3 regions of the Mesorhizobium quangtriensis genome follow, and region 2 is predicted to be linked to each of the others. Evidence: predicted binding sites of a transcription regulator. Region 2 holds the regulator's gene; each other region holds the start of a gene.

Region 1 (6,594 bases), on a different contig from region 2:
AACGCGGGCCACGGTCGCCGAAGCCGCCGCGATCACCACGCTCGGAGCGCTCTTCGCGCTTCTGCAGCATGGCCGACTGACCTTCCTCGTGCTTCTCCACCTTGATGCTGATGAAGCGCAGGATGTCCTCGGAGAGGCCCTGCTGACGCTCGAGTTCCTTCAGGGCTGCCGGCGGGCAGGTGAGGTCCATAAGCGTGTAGTATGCCTTCCGGTTCTTGTTGACGCGGTAGGTGAGGGACTTCAGTCCCCAGTTCTCGACCCGGCCAACGCTGCCGCCATGCTCGGTGACAATGCCCTTGTACTGCTCGACAAGTGCATCGACCTGTTGCTGCGACAGATCCTGCCGGGCAAGGAACACATGCTCGTATAGTGCCATTTGTTCTTTGCCTTTCGTTTCACGTCCCTGTCCGGTTCCCGCGGCTAAGCCTCTGCGACTTGTCCAATCCTTCGAGGGCCTTTAGGCCGCCTCAGGAAGAGAAAGGCGCATCTTCGAGACGGTCGAGAGCGGAGACACGGGAGGCCGAAGCGCTTCTGGCTTCATGAGGGGCGAACCCCAACCCTCCGTTCAGCCCCCAGCAGGACCGGCAGATTGCGGCGGTCCATACAGGGGAAGGGGGGATATGGCAAGCCCGCCGGCGCCAATTCGAACAGTCGACTAAACCCCCGTCGGCTTGGGCAGGTTGGGGAAGAAGCGCGGCGTTGTCCGCTGCTTTCCGAACATCGCGTCGTATTGCAGCAGGCGGAAGTCGTTGATCAGCGGGTCGACAAGCTTCTGCTGCGACCAATCCTGTGTCGCGCCGGTTGGTGCGATCAGCACATGCCGCTCGATGACGTCGTATTCCGCATCCACGCGGCCGAGGAAGCCGGTATAGTAGGGATGCTCGATGCCCGCCGCCTGGAAAAGCTTCAGCGGAATCAGCGACGGGCTGATCGAGCCGATGTCCTTCATCGGACCATTTTTGTTCGACCAGACGACCAGCGGCGTTTCCCGGTGCTGTGCGAGTTTTGCGGCCTCCTCTCGCCGATCCGGCACCGGCCCGGCCATGAAGCCGGTCTCGGTATAGGCCTGGTTGAGCGGCGGCAGATGGTCGCCGAAGAACACGAGGACCGTGTGCCGCTCGCGCTTCTGCGCCCAGTCGATCAGACGCTGGAAGCTGCGGTCGGCGTCTGCGATGCTCTCGGCATAGGTCTGGATCGACTTGCCGGTCCAGTAGCTGGCCACCGATTCGACCTTCACGCTCGGATCGGTATAGCGGTTCGGCTCATAGGGGCCGTGTCCCTGCAGGCTGACGGCGAAGGTGAAGAACGGCCGCTCGGCAGCGTCGGCGCGGCGGATGATCTCGTCGGTCAGAGAATCGTCCGACACAAGCGGCCCGCGAGAGCGCATCGGCGGCAGCTTCTCAATCGACAGGAAGCGGTCGAAGCCGAAGGCGTCGTAGACATGCTCGCGGTTCCAGAACCATCCCTCGAAGGGATGCATGGCCGTCGTTTCATAGCCTTCGGCGCGGAAGAAGCTGGCGAGCGAGGGCACCGCACCGCGCACATATTGCTGATATGGGATGCTGCCATAGGGCAGGAAGGCGTTGGAAAAACCCGTCAGCGCCTCGAATTCGACATTGGCCGTCATGCCGCCGAATTCTGGCGAGAACACGGATCCCGAACGTACGGCGCGAACATGGGGCATCGGGTCGGGCGTGATCGTGGTTTTCGGCAGTTGCGTCGGATCCCAGAAGGATTCGCTCATCACGACGATGATGTCGGGCTTCTCCTCGGGCATGGAAACGCCCGTCGACCCGGGCTCGATGGCGTCGAGCACATCGTCACTGTAGGCCGGCGGCGCGAGCACCTTGGCCATCGGCACGTTCAGCGCAAACGCGATGGCAAAGCCGTTGGAGGCGTAGTTTTCCTTCTGGTCCCACATGATCGGGATGATCTGCAGGCGGTCGCGGGTCCACGAGAAGGTCGCGAAATCCATGATCGAGACGAAGAAGGCTAGCGCCGGCAGGACAACGGCGAGCCGTGCCGCGCGCATGCGCCAGCGGATCGGTGGACGCACCCGACGCCAGTAGCGCCAGGCGGTCACCAGCAGGAAGATCGACAGGGCACCACCGGCGAGGATCGCGGCCGCCGTGCCCGGCCGCTCGCGGATGAGCAGCGGCGCAAGCTCCATGATCTGGCGCGAGTAGAGGAAGTCGGTCGGATAGAGCGGGTCGCCTAGATACGAAATCTTCTGATTGCCGATGGCCGCAAGAAGAAGCGCGATCGGCGCGATGAAAAGCAGGCTGATATGCCGACGGCCGAATAGCGCATCGAATCCGATCAACAGAAGCGCAAACAGGACGACGGTGGTCCAGCCCGGCCTGAACGGCTGGCTGAAGAAATCCACGGTGTGCTGCCAGGAGCCGCGAGCGATGAGTTCGATCAGGAAGACGAGAGCGGCTGAAAGAATGACGGTAACAAGCAATACGCCACCGCACTCGAGCATCCGGCGCAAGGGCCCGCTCTTCCGGGGACGGCAGGTTTCCCCTGCCGGCTCTTCGATCAGGTTCTGATTTGCCAACTTATGGTTCCTCGGTAGGCGATAGAACGTCATTTCTCTGTCATGGTTCCGTCACAAAAAGCCAGCCCCTGTGGCGGCAATTGGGTAGCCGGCATCACATTTTTTCGCAGTTGCACAATGAACGCCGTATGAACGGCGCTATTTGGCGGGCAAAGGCTGCACTTGACTTGCGCAAGCGGCTTGTTTCAGAGGCAAGCGGTAAAAGGAGCCAAGATCAGAGCATGGCGATAGCATTCACCTTTCCGGGGCAGGGCAGCCAGACCGTCGGCATGGGCAAGGATCTGGCTGACGCATTCCCCGAAGGCCGGCGCGTCTTCGACGAGGTCGATGAGGCACTCGGCGAAAAACTGTCGAAGGTGATCTGGGAAGGGCCGGAGGAGACGCTGACCCTGACCGCCAACGCGCAGCCAGCCTTGATGGCGGTGTCGATGGCGGCGATACGGGCGCTCGAAGCGCGTGGTTTTGTCCTAAAGGACAAGGTCGCCTTCGTCGCCGGCCATTCGCTCGGCGAATATTCGGCCCTGGCTGCCGCCGGCACCTTCTCGATCGGCGACACGGCGCGTCTCCTGCGCATTCGTGGCAACGCAATGCAGGCGGCCGTCCCGGCCGGCGTCGGCGCTATGGCTGCAATCATCGGGCTTGAGGAGCCGGACGTGGCGGCAGCCTGCGCGGAGGCTGCACAAAATTCGGTCTGCCAGATCGCCAACGACAATGGCGGCGGGCAGTTGGTGATTTCCGGCGAGAAGGCCGCCGTCGAGCGCGCCGCCAAGCTCTGCACCGAAAAGGGCGCCAAGCGTGCGCTTATGCTGCAGGTATCCGCGCCCTTCCATTCCGCCCTGATGGGCCCGGCGGCCGACGCCATGCGCGCGGCGCTGGCCAAGGTCACGAAAAACGCGCCTGCCGTGCCGGTCGTCGCCAACGTCGTCGTTCAGCCGCTTACCGACCCAGATGAGATCGCCAAACGGCTGGTCGAGCAGGTCACCGGCCGGGTACGCTGGCGCGATACGGTGGAGTGGTTCGGCACGAACGGCGTCACGACGCTTTATGAAGTCGGCTCCGGCAAGGTACTTTCGGGCCTCGCGCGCCGCATCAACAGGGATATGGCCACCGCCAATGTCGGTACTCCGGCGGACGTGGAAGCGGCGGTGGCCGCCCTGAACTGAATCAAGCCACTACCCCTATCAAGGGAGTGCTCTCTCAAGGACTGGAGCGAAAGCATGTTCGAACTGACCGGCCGCAAGGCACTCGTGACGGGAGCATCCGGCGGCATCGGCGAGGCTATCGCCGAGGTGCTGCACGCGCAGGGAGCCATCGTCGGCCTGCACGGGACGAAGGTCGAGAAGCTGGAGGCTCTGGCCGCAAAGCTCGGGGATCGCGTCAAGCTTTTCCCCGCCAACCTGTCGAACCGCGACGAGGTCAAGGCGCTGGGCCAGAAGGCCGAGGCTGAGCTCGAAGGCGTGGATATCCTCGTGAACAATGCCGGCATCACCAAGGACGGCCTTTTCGTGCGCATGTCCGACGACGACTGGGATGCGGTTCTCGACATCAATCTGGGCGCTGTGTTCCGGCTGACCCGCGAACTCACCCATCCGATGATGCGCCGCCGCTTTGGCCGCATCATCAACATCACCTCGGTCGTCGGGGTCACCGGCAATCCTGGCCAAGCCAATTATTGCGCCTCCAAGGCCGGCATGATCGGCTTCTCCAAGTCGCTGGCGCAGGAAATCGCCACCCGGTCGATTACCGTCAACTGCGTGGCTCCGGGCTTCATCGAATCGGCCATGACAGACAAGCTGAACGACAAGCAGAAGGAGGCGATCATGGCCGCGATCCCTTCGAAGCGCATGGGCACGGGACCGGAAGTGGCGTCGGCCGTGGCTTACCTTGCTTCCAACGAGGCGGGTTACGTCACCGGCCAGACAATCCACGTCAATGGCGGCATGGCGATGATCTGAGACCTGCCGTAACGGCGGCTTCACAGATTATTTCAGGTCTTGGACAAGGGGTTTTTTTCGTGTAATGCGGCCTCCGATCCGGCGCTTTGACATGAACCCGGCCGTTCCCGGGCCGTTTCGAGGCGTTATCTTTAAAGCTTGATTGGCGCCATTCCGGCAGCTAACGAAGACAGATATAAATTAAGGCGAGGATGCCCCAAATGAGTGACACCGCAGAGCGCGTGAAGAAGATCGTTGTAGAGCACCTGGGCGTCGACGCCGACAAGGTCACCGAACAGGCGAGCTTCATCGACGACCTCGGCGCAGACAGCCTCGACACGGTCGAACTCGTCATGGCCTTCGAAGAGGAATTCGGGGTCGAGATCCCGGACGATGCCGCCGAGACGATCCTGACCGTCGGCGACGCCGTCAAGTTCATCGACAAAGCGTCGGCCTGACGCTTTCTTGCAGTTTCGGCAGTTCCGAGGACGCCACAGATGAGGCGTGTCGTCATCACAGGCTTGGGTCTCGTCTCGCCGTTCGGCGCGGGCGTGGATCATAGCTGGAGGGAGCTGCTTTCGGGCCGCTCCGCCTGCACCCGCATCACCAAGTTCGACATTTCGGACTACGCCGCGAAGGTCGCCCATTCGATCCCGCGCGGCGACGGCTCCAACGGCACGTTCAATCCCGAGAGCGTGATGGAGCCCAAGGAACTGCGCAAGACCACGGACTTCATCGTCTACGGGATCGCGGCTGCCGACGAAGCCCTGAAGGATGCGGGCTGGGAGCCGAAGACGGAGGCCGATCGCTGCGCGACCGGCGTCCTGATGGGCTCAGGCATCGGCGGACTGGAAGGCATTGCCGAGAACGCCATCATCCTGAAGGAACGCGGGCCCCGCCGCATCAGCCCCTTCTTCGTTCCGGCCAACATCATCAACCTGATTTCCGGCCAGGTCTCGATCCGCCACGGGTTAAAAGGCCCTAACCATGCAGTCGTCACGGCCTGCTCAACCGGTGCGCACGCCATTGGCGATGCCTCGCGGTTGATCATGTTCGGCGACGCCGACGTGATGGTCGCCGGCGGTTCCGAAGCGCCGATCACGCCGCTCGGCGTCGCCGGTTTCGCTGCCTGCCGCGCGTTGTCCACAGACTACAATGACACGCCCGAAAAGGCTTCGCGTCCCTATGACCGGGACCGCGACGGCTTTGTGCTCGGCGAGGGCGCTGGCGCGGTGGTTCTGGAGGAACTGGAACACGCCAAGGCTCGTGGCGCCCGCATCTATGCCGAGATCGTCGGCTATGGCCTGACAGGCGATGCCTACCACATCACGGCGCCGTCCGAGGACGGCGACGGCGCGTTCCGGTGCATGACGGCGGCGCTCAACCGCGCGAAACTTGCACCCGCCGACATCGACTACATCAATGCGCATGGCACCTCGACCATGGCCGACACGATTGAGCTCGGCGCGGTCGAGCGCCTCGTCGGCAACGCAGCCTCCAAGGTGTCGATGTCGTCGACCAAGTCTTCGATCGGCCATCTGCTCGGCGGTGCGGGCGCTGTAGAGGCCGTTTTTTCGCTGCTGGCGATCCGTGACAATGTTGCGCCGCCGACCATCAATCTGGACAATCCCGAGCGCGAGACGGCCATCGACCTCGTGCCCAACAAGCCGCGCCAGCGGCAGATCGATGTCGCGCTCTCGAATTCCTTCGGCTTTGGCGGCACCAACGCCTCGGTCGTGTTCCAGCGTTACAATGGCTAAAGTCGCAGCGTCGCTGCGATTTTTGCCATATTCACGCTTAGGCTCCGGACTGCTCTCGGGGGAGAGTCGATCCTAAACACACGGTTGAGGCGGCATGAGCATCGATTCAGAAGGCAACAGCGAGTTCGGCAGGCGGGCACAGCCCATCGTTCCCAAGACTGCGAGCGAGGCCCTGCGGCCCGAAGTGGCGCCTGCTCCTCCGAAGCGTTCGCGTGCCTCGCGCAGCCAGTTTGTCGTCTTCATGAATTTCATCGTCACGTCGGCGATGCTCATCCTCGTCATGGCGGGCGTGGCGCTGTATGTCGGCAAACGCGCATTCGATGGGCCGGGTCCGTCAACG
Region 2 (6,594 bases):
CCATGACCTTGCGGGCCTCGGCTTCCATGGCGACGTCGTCGAGCGTACCCCAAGGCGTTCGCAGCTCGCGGCCAAGGAAGAGGTTGGCGGCGGCGTCGACATTATCGGCCAGCGCCAGCGTCTGGTAGATCGTCTCGATGCCGTATTTCTTGGCGTCGCGCGGATTGCCGATGTTCGCTTCTTGCCCGCGCACCATGATCTTGCCGGAATCGCGCTTGTAGGCGCCGGACAGGATCTTGATCAGCGTCGACTTTCCCGCGCCGTTGTGGCCGAGCAGCGCGACCACCTCGCCCTCATGAAGATCGACTGACGCGTTGTCGACGGCGCGGATGCCGCCGAAGGCGACAGAGATGTTCTTCAGCTCGACGAGAGGCGTATCAGCCATGACGTGTTCCCCTTCAAAGCCGCTTGCGATAGATCGTGTCGAGCCAGACGGCGACGACGAGAACGCCGCCCACCACGATGCTCTGCAACGGTGCGTCTATGCCGAGCAACACCATGCCCGATTGCAGCGACTGCATGAGCAGCGCACCGAGCATAGCCCCGACGACCGTGCCCGCGCCGCCGGCAAGCGACGTGCCGCCGATGACGGCAGCCGCGATGACGAGAAGCTCGTCAAGCGTGCCTAGCGCGTTCGTTGCCGCGTTGAGGCGCGCAGTGCCGATGCATGCAGCCAGCGCCGCGAGGATGCCCATCACGATGAAGATCTTCATGATGGTCCAGCGCGTGTTGATACCTGCCAGGTCTGCTGCTTCGGGGTTGCCTCCGATCGCAAAGACGTAGCGCCCGAAGCGGGTGCGTTTCGTGATGAACGTCATGATGACGCCGGTGGCGATCGCCATCAGAACGGGAATGGCAATGCCGTGCCCGATGAACAGGCCGCCTTCCGGGATCGTGATGCCGTTCTGCTGGGCGTAGCGGTTCACGATGCCGACCGGCCACGGATAGGAGTTCATGACCCAAACTGCTCCCAGGATCGCGCCGCAAGCTACCAATCCGAGAAACGTCTCGGCCCACACGGGCCGCTGCGGGAAATGGAAGCGCTGGCGCTGGCGGCGGGCGTTGAGCATCGAGAACACGAGCGCCACGCAGGCGAAGACGCCCACGACCCAGCTCCATGTCGTTCCGATCGCACCCTCCGGCCCGCCGCCCATCAGGCGGAACGTGGCGTCCATAGGCGCGACGGTCTGTCCGCTGGTGACCCACCAAGCGGCGCCGCGCCAGACCAAGAGCCCGCCCAGCGTAACGATGAAGGCCGGAATGGCGAGATAGGCGATCAGGAAGCCCTGAAATGCGCCGACGGCTATACCGAGCGCGAGCGCAACTGCAACGGCAATGATCCAGATATAGGGATCGCCGAGCGGGAAACCGAACATCTGCGGCAGGATCTGTACCTGCGTCACGCCGACGATCATGCCGATGAAGCCCTGCACCGAACCGACTGAAAGATCGATGTTGCGCGTGACGATGACGAGCACCATGCCGGTCGCCATGATGGCGACGGACGAACTCTGGACCGACAGGTTCCAGAGGTTGCGCGGCGTCAGGAAGAGCCCGCCCGACGCGATGTTCAGGCCGATCCAGATGATCAACAGCGCTCCGACCATGCCCAGCATGCGGGTGTCGAGTTCCGTGGCCTGCAGGAAGCGGCCGATCAGCCCGAGTTCGGACGCTCTGGCGCGATCCGGCTGCGCAGTGGTGGTATCGGTCATGGTCGTCTCCCCGCCATCAAGCGCGCCATCCGGGCGCAACCGTCAGGGTATTGGACGTTAGCCGGTTTGGCCGGCCGTTTGAAGTAAGGGGTTTTCGTCCCCTCTTGGTGAAACGCCGCGGCTCTTGCGAGCCGCGGCGTCAAAAGCTGAACCGTCCGAAGGATCAGTTGCAGGCGGCGACCGAACCAGCGGCGACGCCAGCGCAGGCCTCGTCCTTGCTGATCCAACCGGCGTCGATGACGACGTTCAGGTTGTCCTTGGTGATGGCGACCGGGGTCAGAAACACCGACTTGGTGACGTTGCCACCTGGCGTCGTGAAGTCGACGACGCCGGCGATGTCGGTAAATTGCTTGCCATCGGCGAGTTCGGAAGCGATCGTGCCGGCGGACTTGCCGAGTTCACGCGCGTCCTTCCAGACGGAAACCGTCTGCGTGCCGAGTGCGATGCGGTTGAGCGCGGCCTTGTCGCCGTCCTGGCCGGAGACCGGAACCGTGCCGGCAAGACCCTGTGCCTCAAGCGCCGCGACAACGCCACCGGCGGTGCCGTCATTGGAAGCGACGACGGCGTCTATCTTGTTGTCGTTCGCGGTCAGGATCTGCTCCATGTTGCGCTGCGCGTTGGCCGGCAGCCAGCCATCCGTATAGGCTTCCCCGACATTCTTGATCTTGCCGGCGTCCATGGCTTCCTTGAGCACCTCGACCTGTCCGGAGAACAGGAAGTCGGCGTTGGGATCAGCCGACGAACCCTTGATGAAGGCGTAGTTGCCCTCGGGCTTCATCTTGAACACGGCAGCGGCCTGCAGGCGACCGACTTCCTTGTTGTCGAAGGTCAGGTAGAAGACGTTGCTGTTCTCGATCAGGCGGTCGTAGCCGAGAACCGGAATACCCTCGTCGAGAGCCTTCTGGACGGCCGGGCCGATCGCGGAAGCGTCCTGCGACAGGATGATGAGCGCGTTGGCGCCCTGGCTGATAAGGCTCTCGACGTCGGTGAGCTGCTTCGTCGGTGACGACTGGGCGTCCGCCGAGATGTAGGTGTTGCCAGCGGCTTCGACCGCGGCCTTGATGGCTGCCTCGTCGGTCTTCCAGCGCTCTTCCTGGAAATTCGACCAGGAAACGCCGATGACCTTGCCTGCGGCATGCGCAGCGCCGGACAGCACAAACGACATGGCGACACCCGCCAGAATGGCGGTGGTAAACTTTTTCATGACAATCCTCCCTGCGCCCTCGGGCGCACAGTGACACTCAGTTTCAGCCCGAAGACTTTTTTCGAGCCTCGAAAAAATAGTGGCGTATCGGCCACTTTCTGTCAATATCGATTCGGGAGGCGCCAGGCCAAGTTGGGGAACGGCGGAAGGAGCTTGGCAAACTGGCTCGATGTCTGCTTTGCCGGGAATAGTTCGGCGGCCCAGGCGATCATCGGGCGAGCCGGGAGGAGTACAGGCAAATGACGGCTGGAATACGCCATGACGATCTGCGGCGTCGCAATCGCGGGCTTGTGATCGCGGCCGTGCGACGCGCCGGCCAGCCGTCGCGCACCGAAATTGCCTCTACTACCAGGCTTAGCCATTCCACCATATCTGCCATTTCAGCCGATCTGATCGACGAAGGAATCCTGGCGGAGGCAAAGGCCGGCGAACATGCCAACGCCCGCCGCGGCAGGCCGCAGGTGGGCCTGTCGCTCAATCCCGAAGCCGCGACGGTCATCGTCGCCGTGCTGTCGCTGAACGAGCTGTCAGCGGCGACGATCAATTATTCGGGAGGTCTCATCGCCGAGGAAAGCCGCACGCTGGCGACGGCGACGATCTCGCGCGACGACCTGATTGCCGAACTGGTGGCGATGCTTTGCCGGCTGACGGCCGGGATGGAGGGACGCGCCCGCCCCCTGCGCATCGTGCTCGCCATACAGGGCATCACCGACGCAGACGCGCGCACCATGCTCTGGTCACCGATAACGCCTCACAAGGATGTACCCTTCGCCGAGATACTGGAGCGCAAGCTCGGCATACCGACGACAGTCGAGAACGACTGCAACATGATGGCGGTGGCGCTTCGCTGGCGCGATCCGGCGCGCTACCGCGCCGATTTCATCGCCATCCTGCTGTCGCACGGTATCGGCATGGGGTTGGTGCTGAAAGGAAACCTTTTCACCGGAACGCGATCTTCCGGAGGCGAGTTCGGTCACGTTATCCACCGTCCGGACGGGGCGCTCTGCCGTTGCGGCCGCCGCGGGTGCATCGAAGCCTATGCTGGCGACTACGCGATCTGGCGCAACGCGCAGGGCAAGAGCGAACTCTCGACACCGGAAGACGGCGTACAGCCCGAGGACATGAAGCAACTGGCCGAGCGGGCACGCGCGGCCGAGGGGCCGGAACGCGAAGCCTATCGCAAGGCAGGCACGGCGATCGGCTACGGCATCGGCAGCCTGTTCGCGCTGATCGACCCGGCTCCGATCGCCTTCGTCGGCGCTGGTGCTGCGGCCTTCGACCTGCTGGAGCCGGCAATCCGCGCAGCGATCGCCGAAACGGCAGGGGGCCAGCACTCGGACGCGATCGCGTTCGACACGATCCCGGACGAGTTGCCGCTGATCAGGCAGGGCTGCGCCATGCGCGCGCTGACCTATGTCGACCAGGAGATCTTTGCCGATGGCTATCCCGCGTCCCCGCTTCTGCAAGCGGACATCGCATAGGCAGGACCTTACGATCAGTCCTCGCGGATCGCGTAACCCGCGCCGCGGATCGTGCGGATCACGTCGGGCATGCGGCCGGTGTTGACGGCCTTGCGCAGGCGGCCGACGTGCACGTCCACGGTGCGCTCGTCGATATAGATCGTCTCGCCCCAGACATTGTCGAGCAATTGGCTGCGCGAGAAGACACGGCCGGGATGGCGCATCATGAATTCGAGCAGGCGGAACTCGGTCGGGCCGAGCCGGATCTCATTCTTCTTGCGATAGACGCGGTGCGCCTCACGATCGAGCATGATGTCGCCGACCTTGAGGACGGACGAGAGCACTTCCGGCTTGGCGCGGCGCAGCAGCGCCCGCACGCGCGCCATGAATTCGGGCGTCGAGAAAGGCTTGACCAGATAGTCATCCGCGCCGGTGGAAAGGCCGCGCACGCGGTCGCTCTCCTCGCCGCGCGCGGTCAGCATGATGACCGGCAGGCGCTGCGTTTCGGGACGCATACGCAGCCTACGGCAAAGTTCGATTCCGGAAATGCCGGGGATCATCCAGTCGAGCACGAGGAGGTCGGGCACATGTTCCTGCAACCTGACCTCGGCCTCGTCGCCGCGCGTAACGATCTCGACCTGATAGCCTTCGGCTTCGAGGTTGTAGCGCAGGAGCACGCCGAGCGGCTCCTCGTCTTCCACCACCATGATCTTCGGCGCAATCATCCGTCGATCTCCTGCCGTCCGGGCCTTATTCCGCCAGAGCCGAGAGCTGCGTCTCGTCAATCTTAGGGCGATTGACCGGCAACTGTTCGCCCGTCACCACATAGTATGCATTTTCGGCGATGTTCGTCACATGGTCGCCGATCCGCTCCAGATTCTTGGCGCAGAACAGCAGATGTGTGCACGCCGTGATGTTGCGCGGGTCTTCCATCATGTAGGTCAGCAACTCGCGGAAGACCGCCGTGTATTTCACGTCGACCTTCTCGTCGTCGGCGCGTAGCGCGCGCAGGCCTTCCGCGTCGCGGTCGGCATAACGATCTATGACGCGGCGAACCTGATCCAGCACCAGTTGCGACATGTCCTCGATGCCATAGGCGAGGTTGCGCGGCGTCGCGCCATGGCCGACGGCACTGACCCGCTTGGCAACGTTTTTGGCGAGATCGCCAATCCGTTCGAGGTCGCCGGCCATGCGGATGGCGCCGACCACTGCGCGCAAATCCTGCGCCATGGGCTGGCGCTTCGCGATCAACGCGATCGAGCGGTCGTCGAGCTCACGCTGGCGGGCGTCCATGATGACGTCGTCGGAGATAACGCGCTGCGCCAGCGCATTGTCGGAAGCCAAAAGCGCGCGGATCGCATCGCCGACCATCGAGCCAGCGAGGTCGCTCATATCGCGAACCAGCCGCTGGATGTGGTCGAGTTCCTCGTCGAAGGAGGTAACGGTGTGTTCGCCCATGGGAGGAGCCTTTCGGGTTCCGGGTGTTCTGCGACGACGGTTCGGCTCAGCCGAAGCGGCCGGTGATGTAGTCCTGGGTGCGCTTCTCGTTCGGGCTGGTGAAGATCAGGTCGGTCGGGCCTTCCTCGACCAGCACGCCGAGATGGAAGAACGCGGTACGCTGCGAAACGCGCGCGGCCTGCTGCATGGAGTGCGTCACGATCACGATCGTGTAGTTCTCCCTGAGCTCGTCGATCAGTTCCTCGACCTTGGCCGTGGCGATCGGGTCGAGGGCCGAGCAAGGCTCGTCCATCAGGATCACTTCCGGCGACACCGCGATGGTGCGCGCGATGCACAGCCGCTGCTGCTGGCCGCCGGAAAGGCCGGTGCCGACTTCGTGCAGGCGATCCTTCACTTCCTCGAACAGCGACGCCTTCTTGAGGCTGGTCACCACGATCTCCTCGAGATCGGTCTTGTTGCGCGCCAGGCCGTGGATGCGCGGGCCATAGGCGACGTTCTCGAAGATCGTCTTCGGGAACGGGTTCGGCTTCTGGAAAACCATCCCGATGCGGGCGCGCAGTTCCACCACGTCGAGTTTCGGATCGTAGAGGTCGTTGCCGTCGAGGGAAATCTTGCCTTCGATGCGTGCGCCTTCGATCGTGTCGTTCATGCGGTTGATGCAGCGCAGGAAGGTCGACTTTCCGCAGCCCGACGGGCCGATGAACGCGGTTACCGCCTTTTCGGGAATGTCGATCGAGACATTGAAGAGCGCCTGCTTGGG
Region 3 (6,594 bases), on a different contig from region 2:
AGGACTTCGCCATGTCCTGCAACCGCAATCCGCCCAGCGGCAGCGTAATGCCTTCCCCGATCGCCTCGCCGTCGACATCGACCAGCTCAAGGCTGCCGCCGCCGAGGTCGCCGGCGATACCGTCGGCCGGATGGAAGCCGGAAATCACGCCGAGCGCGGAATAATAGGCTTCCTCGCGACCCGACAGGACCCGGACCTGGGTGCCAAGAACCTCTTCGGCGCGGTGGATGAAATCGGGGCCGTTCTCTGCCTCGCGGGCAGCCGCCGTGGCGATAACGTAGAGGTTTTGCGCGCCCGCCTGTTCGGAAAGCGCTCTGAACCGCCGGAACTCCTCCATGGAGCGGGTCACCGCTTCGGGGTCCAGCCTGCCGGTCGTGACCAGCCCACGCCCGAGGCCGGCCAGCATCTTCTCGTTGAAGAGCGTGGTCGGCGAGCGGGCGACGCCCTCATAGATGACGAGACGGATCGAGTTCGACCCGATGTCGATGACGGAGAGCGGCCTGCGATCCTGCAGCCGCCCCTGGGAAAGCGCAATCATCCGGCCTTGGACGCCGCCTTCTTGCGCCGCTTGAACTGGGCGATCTGCTTGGGCGCATGCGATTTCAGCGCGTCGCCACGTCCGGAAAGGCTCGGATTGGTCATGAAATATTCCTGCGCGTTGAACGGTTCCTCGCCCTCGTCCAGCGCGATGCGCCGCGAGGTTCCGTCCGGCAATACTTCATAACTTTGCTGGTTGTCCATGATGTTGCCGAGCATGATCTGGCCGAGAATCTGCTCGTGCACAGTCGGATTCGTGATCGGAACGAGCGTTTCGACGCGCCGGTCAAGGTTCCGCGGCATCAGGTCGGCCGACCCGATATAGACGATCGCCTCGTCGGACGGCAGGCCGTGACCGTTGCCGAAGCAATAAATTCGGCTGTGCTCCAAGAAGCGCCCGACGATCGACTTGACCCGGATGTTCTCGGAGAGTCCGGGCACCTGCGGCCGCAGGCAGCAGATGCCGCGCACGACCAGATCGATCTCCACGCCGGCACGGCTCGCTTCATAGAGCGCGTCGATGATCGCGGGATCGACAAGCGAGTTCATCTTCATCCAGATCTTGCCGGTCCGGCCCGCCCTTGCGTGCTCGATCTCGTCGCTGATGTGGCCGAGAATGCGGCTTCTGAGCGTCAGCGGAGACACGGCGATCTTCATGTTGACCGTCGGCTCGGCGTAGCCGGTAATGAAATTGAATATCTTCGCCACGTCACGCGCCAGGTTCGGATCGCTGGTGAAGAAGGACAGATCGGTATAGATGCGCGCCGTTATGGGATGGTAGTTGCCGGTGCCAAGATGCACGTAGTTGCGCAGCTTGCCGTCCTCGCGCCGCACGACCAGCGACATTTTCGCGTGCGTCTTCAGTTCGATGAAGCCGAATACGACCTGCACGCCGGCGCGCTCGAGGTCGCGCGCCCAGCGGATATTGGCCTCCTCGTCGAAGCGGGCCTTCAACTCCACCAGCGCCGTGACAGATTTGCCGGCCTCGGCCGCGTCCACAAGCGCGCGGACGACAGGGCTGTCGTTGGAGGTACGGTAAAGCGTCTGCTTGATCGCCACCACTTCCGGGTCGCTCGCGGCCTGGCGCAGGAACTGCACGACAACGTCGAACGATTCGTAAGGGTGATGGACGACGATGTCCTTCTCGCGGATCGCCGCGAAGCAGTCGCCGCCATGTTCGCGAATGCGCTCGGGGAAACGCGGATTGTAGGGGGTGAACTTCAGGTCGTCGCGCGGGATGGAAACGATCTCGGATATCTGGTTGACCGCCAGCGGACCGGTCAGCACGCTGATGCGGTTGCCAGCAACGCCAAGCTCTCCCGACACGAAATCGCGCAGTTCTTCGGGAATCTGGCTGTCGAACTCGATGCGGATCACCGAGCCGCGCCGACGGCGTTTCAGTGCCGTCTCGAAAAGGCGCACGAGGTCTTCGGACTCCTCTTCCACCTCGATATCGCTGTCGCGGATGATGCGGAACGTTCCAGAACCCTTGACTTCGTAACCGGGGAAAAGTCGTCCGATGAACAGGTTCACCGTCTCCTCGATCGGGATGAAGCGGATTTCAGACTTGCGATCCGGCAGGCGGATGAAGCGGCGAAGCGCGGTCGGCAGACGCAGGAGCGCGGTCATCCCCTGCCCGTCCTTCAGGTGGCGCAGCTGCAGTGCGATCGAAAAGCCGAGGTTCGGAATGAACGGAAAGGGATGGGCAGGGTCGATGGACAGCGGCGTCAGCACCGGGAAAATCTGCTCAAGGAAATGGTCCTCTAGCCACGCCAGCTCGTCCTTGGACAACTGGCTTGCCGAGATGCTTTCGATCCCCTCCTTGTAGAGAAGCGCAAAAAGGTCCGAGAGGCTCTTCTGCTGGTCCTCCTGCAGGCGCCCGATCTCGACCAGTATCTGTTCCAATTGCTGTTCGGGAGTGCGCCCATCGGGGCTGCGAAGCTTTATCCCCTCGCGCACCTGCCCGGCGAGACCAGCCACGCGCACCATGAAGAATTCGTCGAGGTTGGCGGCCGAGATCGACAGGAAGCGAACGCGCTCCAGCAGCGGATGATGCGGGTTCTGCGATTCCTCCAGGACGCGCCGGTTGAACTGGAGCCACGAGAATTCACGGTTGACGAAACGGTCCGGGTTGCCGGTCACCCCATCGCCTTCGGCAGCAGCAACCGCCGTGAACTCGCTCTGAGCCGGCTTCAATTCACTCATGTCGTCCGCAGCCCCTGCTTCACCGAATACGCCGGTTCTGGCGCAATCTACCCTCTGACAGGCTTTTGCGACAGTTTGATTTCAAAAGGCTTGTAAAGCATAAGGATATGCGACAAACGCTGCCGAACGAACTGGCGGCACAGGCTGACGGAGCATCCCATGGCTGGCGGAACCATTCCCCATTTCCAGAACGACGGCGGCTATCCGGCGATCGATATCGGCGTGAAGGAATTCATGTGCGTCGGGGCCAACCCGCCCTACGACCATCCGCACGTCTTTCTGGACATGGGCGCGGATGCGGAAAAGGTCTGCCCCTACTGCTCCACGCTATACCGCTTCGACCACTCCCTTCACGCCGACGAAACGCGGCCGGCGAACTGTCTCTATCTCGATCAGGCCGCCTGACCGGATTTCATGGCTGAGGCACGGTCGCGGCAGGTCATCATTGCAGGCGGTGGCGTTGCCGGACTAACGGCGGCTCTTTCCTTCGCGATACGCGGCTATCCCGTCAGCGTGTTCGAACGCGCCCCGCGTCTGGACGAAGTCGGCGCGGGCCTGCAGCTTTCCCCTAACGCGACATGCATTCTCGATCGACTTGGCGTACTGTCCGGGCTTCGGAAAGCCGCTGTCCGGCCAGAAGCGGTGGTCCTGCGTGACGCGGCAAGTCTGGCCGAGCTTGGCAGGGTGCCGCTCGGCGCGGCTGCCGAAATACGCTGGAAAGCACCCTACCTGACCGCCCACCGGTCCGACCTGCAGGGCGCGCTTCTGGCGCACGTGCTGCGCGAGCCAGGCATCCAGTTCGTCACCGGTGCCACGGTTCGAGATGCCGCCCCTCACCCACTCGGCGTCACTGTTTCCGTCGAAACGGCAGGTCAGATCGAGAAGGTCTCGGGCATGATGCTGGTCGTCGCCGACGGCGTCTGGTCCGATCTTCGGCGGCTTGCCGGTGCGCGGACGAAGAGTAGCTTTGCGGGACAAGTTGCGTGGCGGCGCACCATACGGGCGGATAGCGCCGCCGGACGTGCTCTCGCAGCGATTGGTGCGGGAGGCGTCGTCAACGCGTTCCTCGCGCCCGGATTCCACCTGATTACCTACCCGGTCAAGGCGGGCAGCGCGCTGAATATCGTTGCCTTCACCAGCGGCCATCTCGCCACCGAGACCTGGGCGGCCACGATGGACAATGCGGTGTTGAAAAGCGCGATGCGCAACACAGCGCCGGCATTGCTCGCCCTCGCCGAGGATGTCGGCGAGTGGACCGTCTGGCCGATTTACAGCATGCCGTCAGGCCCATGGACCGCGCCCTCTGGCATCGCGCTGGTCGGCGACGCGGCGCACGCCATGACCCCTTACGCGGCGCAAGGGGCGGCGATGGCGATCGAGGATGCGGAAACCCTTGCCGGACATGTTCTCGCTCGGCCCAACAGCCTGTCCGCAGCGCTCGCAAGCTGGGAAACCGAACGCAGAAAGCGGATAGAAAAGGTCGCGCGTCGTGGAAGCTTCAATCGCTTCACCTGGCACGCCGCTGGACCGGTCGCCGTTGCCCGCAATCTGGCGCTGCGCTTGCAAAAGCCGGAAAAGCTCGCGTCCAGCCTGGACTGGCTGTACGGCTGGACGCCGCCGGAACGCTGAGCGCTGTTCCACAGGTCGAGCGACAGGCCGAGCGATTGCGGCAGCGGATTCCACCAGCCTGTGCGCAGACCAGCCTCTCGAAGCGCCTCCGCCGCCCAGGTGTTGCAGCCCAGAAGCGCGTTGAAACGACCGGTCGCTTCAAAGAAGGCGTCGTGCGCACCATAGGCCGCGTCCTCGATGGCAACGGGGCGTCCGTCCCCGCCACGCTGGAAGCTTGACTCGATGAAGGCGAGCAGCCGTTCAAACTCGTCCTTCGTCAGGTCGAAGGCGCGCACCGGGAAACCGGATTCTTCGATAGCCCCCGCGATGCCGACATGCATGACGGAGTGGTCGACCGTCAGCGCCTGAAATACTGGCCCTGCCCTCAGTTCGCTCCATGTCGGCGTCTCGATGTAAAAGGCCCGGCTGCCCCAGCCGAACACAAGGTATCGGACCCCGGGAAGCTCGATCGGCAGGTCAGCGCCAACCAGAGGCGAGAGACGCTCCACCGTCTCGGCGTCCAACGGTATGGCGATGTCGGTATGGATCGGGTTCGAAAGAACGAGGATTCTGCGCTCTACCGGCCCTATATCGGACACCGGCCATAATGGTCGCGGCACAAGAGCCCCAAGCGCGACCATCAAAAATATGACACCAATCGCGACCGAAAGCCAACGCACAGCTTTCATCGCCCGTCGGTCGCCTTGGCGGTACTGAGCCGCTCAGTGCAGTATCTGGCTCAGGAACAGCTTCGTCCGCTCGTGGCGTGGATGGTCGAAGAATTCGGCCGGCGTGTTCTGCTCGACGATCTGGCCTGCGTCCATGAAGATGACGCGGTTGGCGACCTTGCGCGCAAAGCCCATTTCGTGCGTCACGCACAGCATGGTCATGCCTTCTTCGGCGAGGCTCACCATCGTCTCCAGCACTTCCTTGATCATCTCGGGATCGAGCGCCGATGTGGGTTCGTCGAAAAGCATGATGCGTGGGTTCATGCAGAGCGAGCGGGCAATTGCCACGCGCTGTTGCTGGCCGCCCGAAAGCTGTCCGGGATATTTGTTCGCCTGCTCGGGAATCTTCACCCGCTTGAGGAAATGCATGGCGATCTCCTCAGCCTGCTTCTTCGGCATCTTGCGCACCCAGATCGGCGCCAGCGTGCAGTTCTCGAGGATAGTCAGGTGCGGGAAGAGGTTGAAGTGCTGGAAGACCATCCCAACCTCGCGCCGCACCTCGTCGATCTTTTTGAGGTCATTGGTGAGTTCCTTGCCGTCGACGATGATGCGGCCCTTCTGGTGTTCCTCCAACCGGTTGATGCAGCGTATCATTGTGGATTTGCCGGAGCCGGACGGCCCGCAGATCACGATGCGCTCGCCGCGCATTACCTTGAGATTGATGTCCTTCAGCACGTTGAACTCGCCGTACCACTTGGACATGCCGACAATCTCGACGGCCACATCCGTATCCGAGATGTGCATCTTCTGGGCATCGACCCTGATCTCTTCGGCGCTGACAGCGTTCTCGGTTGACATCGAAAATCCCTATCGTCTGTGGCCGGTGTCGAGCCGGCGTTCCATGTAGATCGAATAACGCGACATCCCAAAGCAGAACAACCAGAACACGATGGCTGCGAAGATAAGCCCGCTCCTGGCCGTCTGCGGCGTAGCCCAGTTGGCGTCGGTGAAGTTCTGCTTGACGATGCCCAGAAGGTCATACATCGAGATGATGAGCACCAGCGTTGTGTCCTTGAACATGCCGATGAATGTGTTGACGATGCCCGGTATGACCAGCTTCAGGGCCTGAGGCATCACGATGAGCCCCATCTTCTGCCAGTAGCCGAGGCCGAGCGAATCCGCGCCTTCGTACTGGCCCTTCGGGATCGCCTGAAGCCCGCCGCGAACCACCTCCGCCATATAGGCCGACGCGAAAAGAGCCACGCCGATCAACGCCCGCAGGAACTTGTCGAAGTTCATGCCCGGCGGCACGAACAGCGGCAGCATGAAGCTTGCCATGAACAGCACAGTGACCAGCGGAACGCCGCGTACGGTCTCGATGAAAATCACACAGATCAATTTGATGATTGGCATCTTCGAGCGTCGTCCGAGCGCCAGGATGACACCCAGCGGCAGAGATACCACGATGCCGACATAGGAGATCACCAGTGTGACGAGCAGGCCACCCCAGAGTGACGTCTCGACATAGGGAAGTCCGAAGAATCCTCCTACCAGCAGAACGAAGGCGACAAAGGGA

The links. The regulator PhoB, encoded in region 2, activates phosphate uptake and scavenging genes when phosphate is short. The targets are predictions, from matches to a motif close to TGTCATNNANCTGTCAT.
Region 1: ABMA32_RS16785 (LTA synthase family protein) is a predicted target of PhoB. The motif match lies at 2,588-2,604, and genes of this name have one in related genera.
Region 3: ABMA32_RS17035 (RNA degradosome polyphosphate kinase) is a predicted target of PhoB. The motif match lies at 2,810-2,826, and genes of this name have one in related genera.

What each region holds. Positions count from the first base shown of each region.
Region 1 is NZ_JBEBMF010000003.1:211,642-218,235, forward strand. Features, by position in the region: gene rpsF (30S ribosomal protein S6) at 1-376, opposite strand, end outside; gene ABMA32_RS16785 (LTA synthase family protein) at 656-2,485, opposite strand; gene fabD (ACP S-malonyltransferase) at 2,782-3,723, shown strand; gene fabG (3-oxoacyl-[acyl-carrier-protein] reductase) at 3,778-4,515, shown strand; gene ABMA32_RS16800 (acyl carrier protein) at 4,716-4,952, shown strand; gene fabF (beta-ketoacyl-ACP synthase II) at 4,992-6,254, shown strand; gene mltG (endolytic transglycosylase MltG) at 6,349-6,594, shown strand, end outside.
Region 2 is NZ_JBEBMF010000002.1:1,015,728-1,022,321, forward strand. Features, by position in the region: gene ABMA32_RS13465 (ATP-binding cassette domain-containing protein) at 1-385, opposite strand, end outside; gene ABMA32_RS13470 (sugar ABC transporter permease) at 399-1,712, opposite strand; gene xylF (D-xylose ABC transporter substrate-binding protein) at 1,876-2,916, opposite strand; gene ABMA32_RS13480 (ROK family protein) at 3,156-4,397, shown strand; gene phoB (phosphate regulon transcriptional regulator PhoB) at 4,412-5,101, opposite strand; gene phoU (phosphate signaling complex protein PhoU) at 5,127-5,834, opposite strand; gene pstB (phosphate ABC transporter ATP-binding protein PstB) at 5,881-6,594, opposite strand, start outside.
Region 3 is NZ_JBEBMF010000003.1:255,575-262,168, reverse strand. Features, by position in the region: gene ppx (exopolyphosphatase) at 1-538, opposite strand, end outside; gene ABMA32_RS17035 (RNA degradosome polyphosphate kinase) at 535-2,742, opposite strand; gene ABMA32_RS17030 (zinc-finger domain-containing protein) at 2,902-3,147, shown strand; gene ABMA32_RS17025 (FAD-dependent monooxygenase) at 3,157-4,371, shown strand; partial or broken gene ABMA32_RS17020 (TIGR02117 family protein) at 4,404-4,991, opposite strand; gene ABMA32_RS17015 (amino acid ABC transporter ATP-binding protein) at 5,073-5,876, opposite strand; gene ABMA32_RS17010 (amino acid ABC transporter permease) at 5,886-6,594, opposite strand, start outside.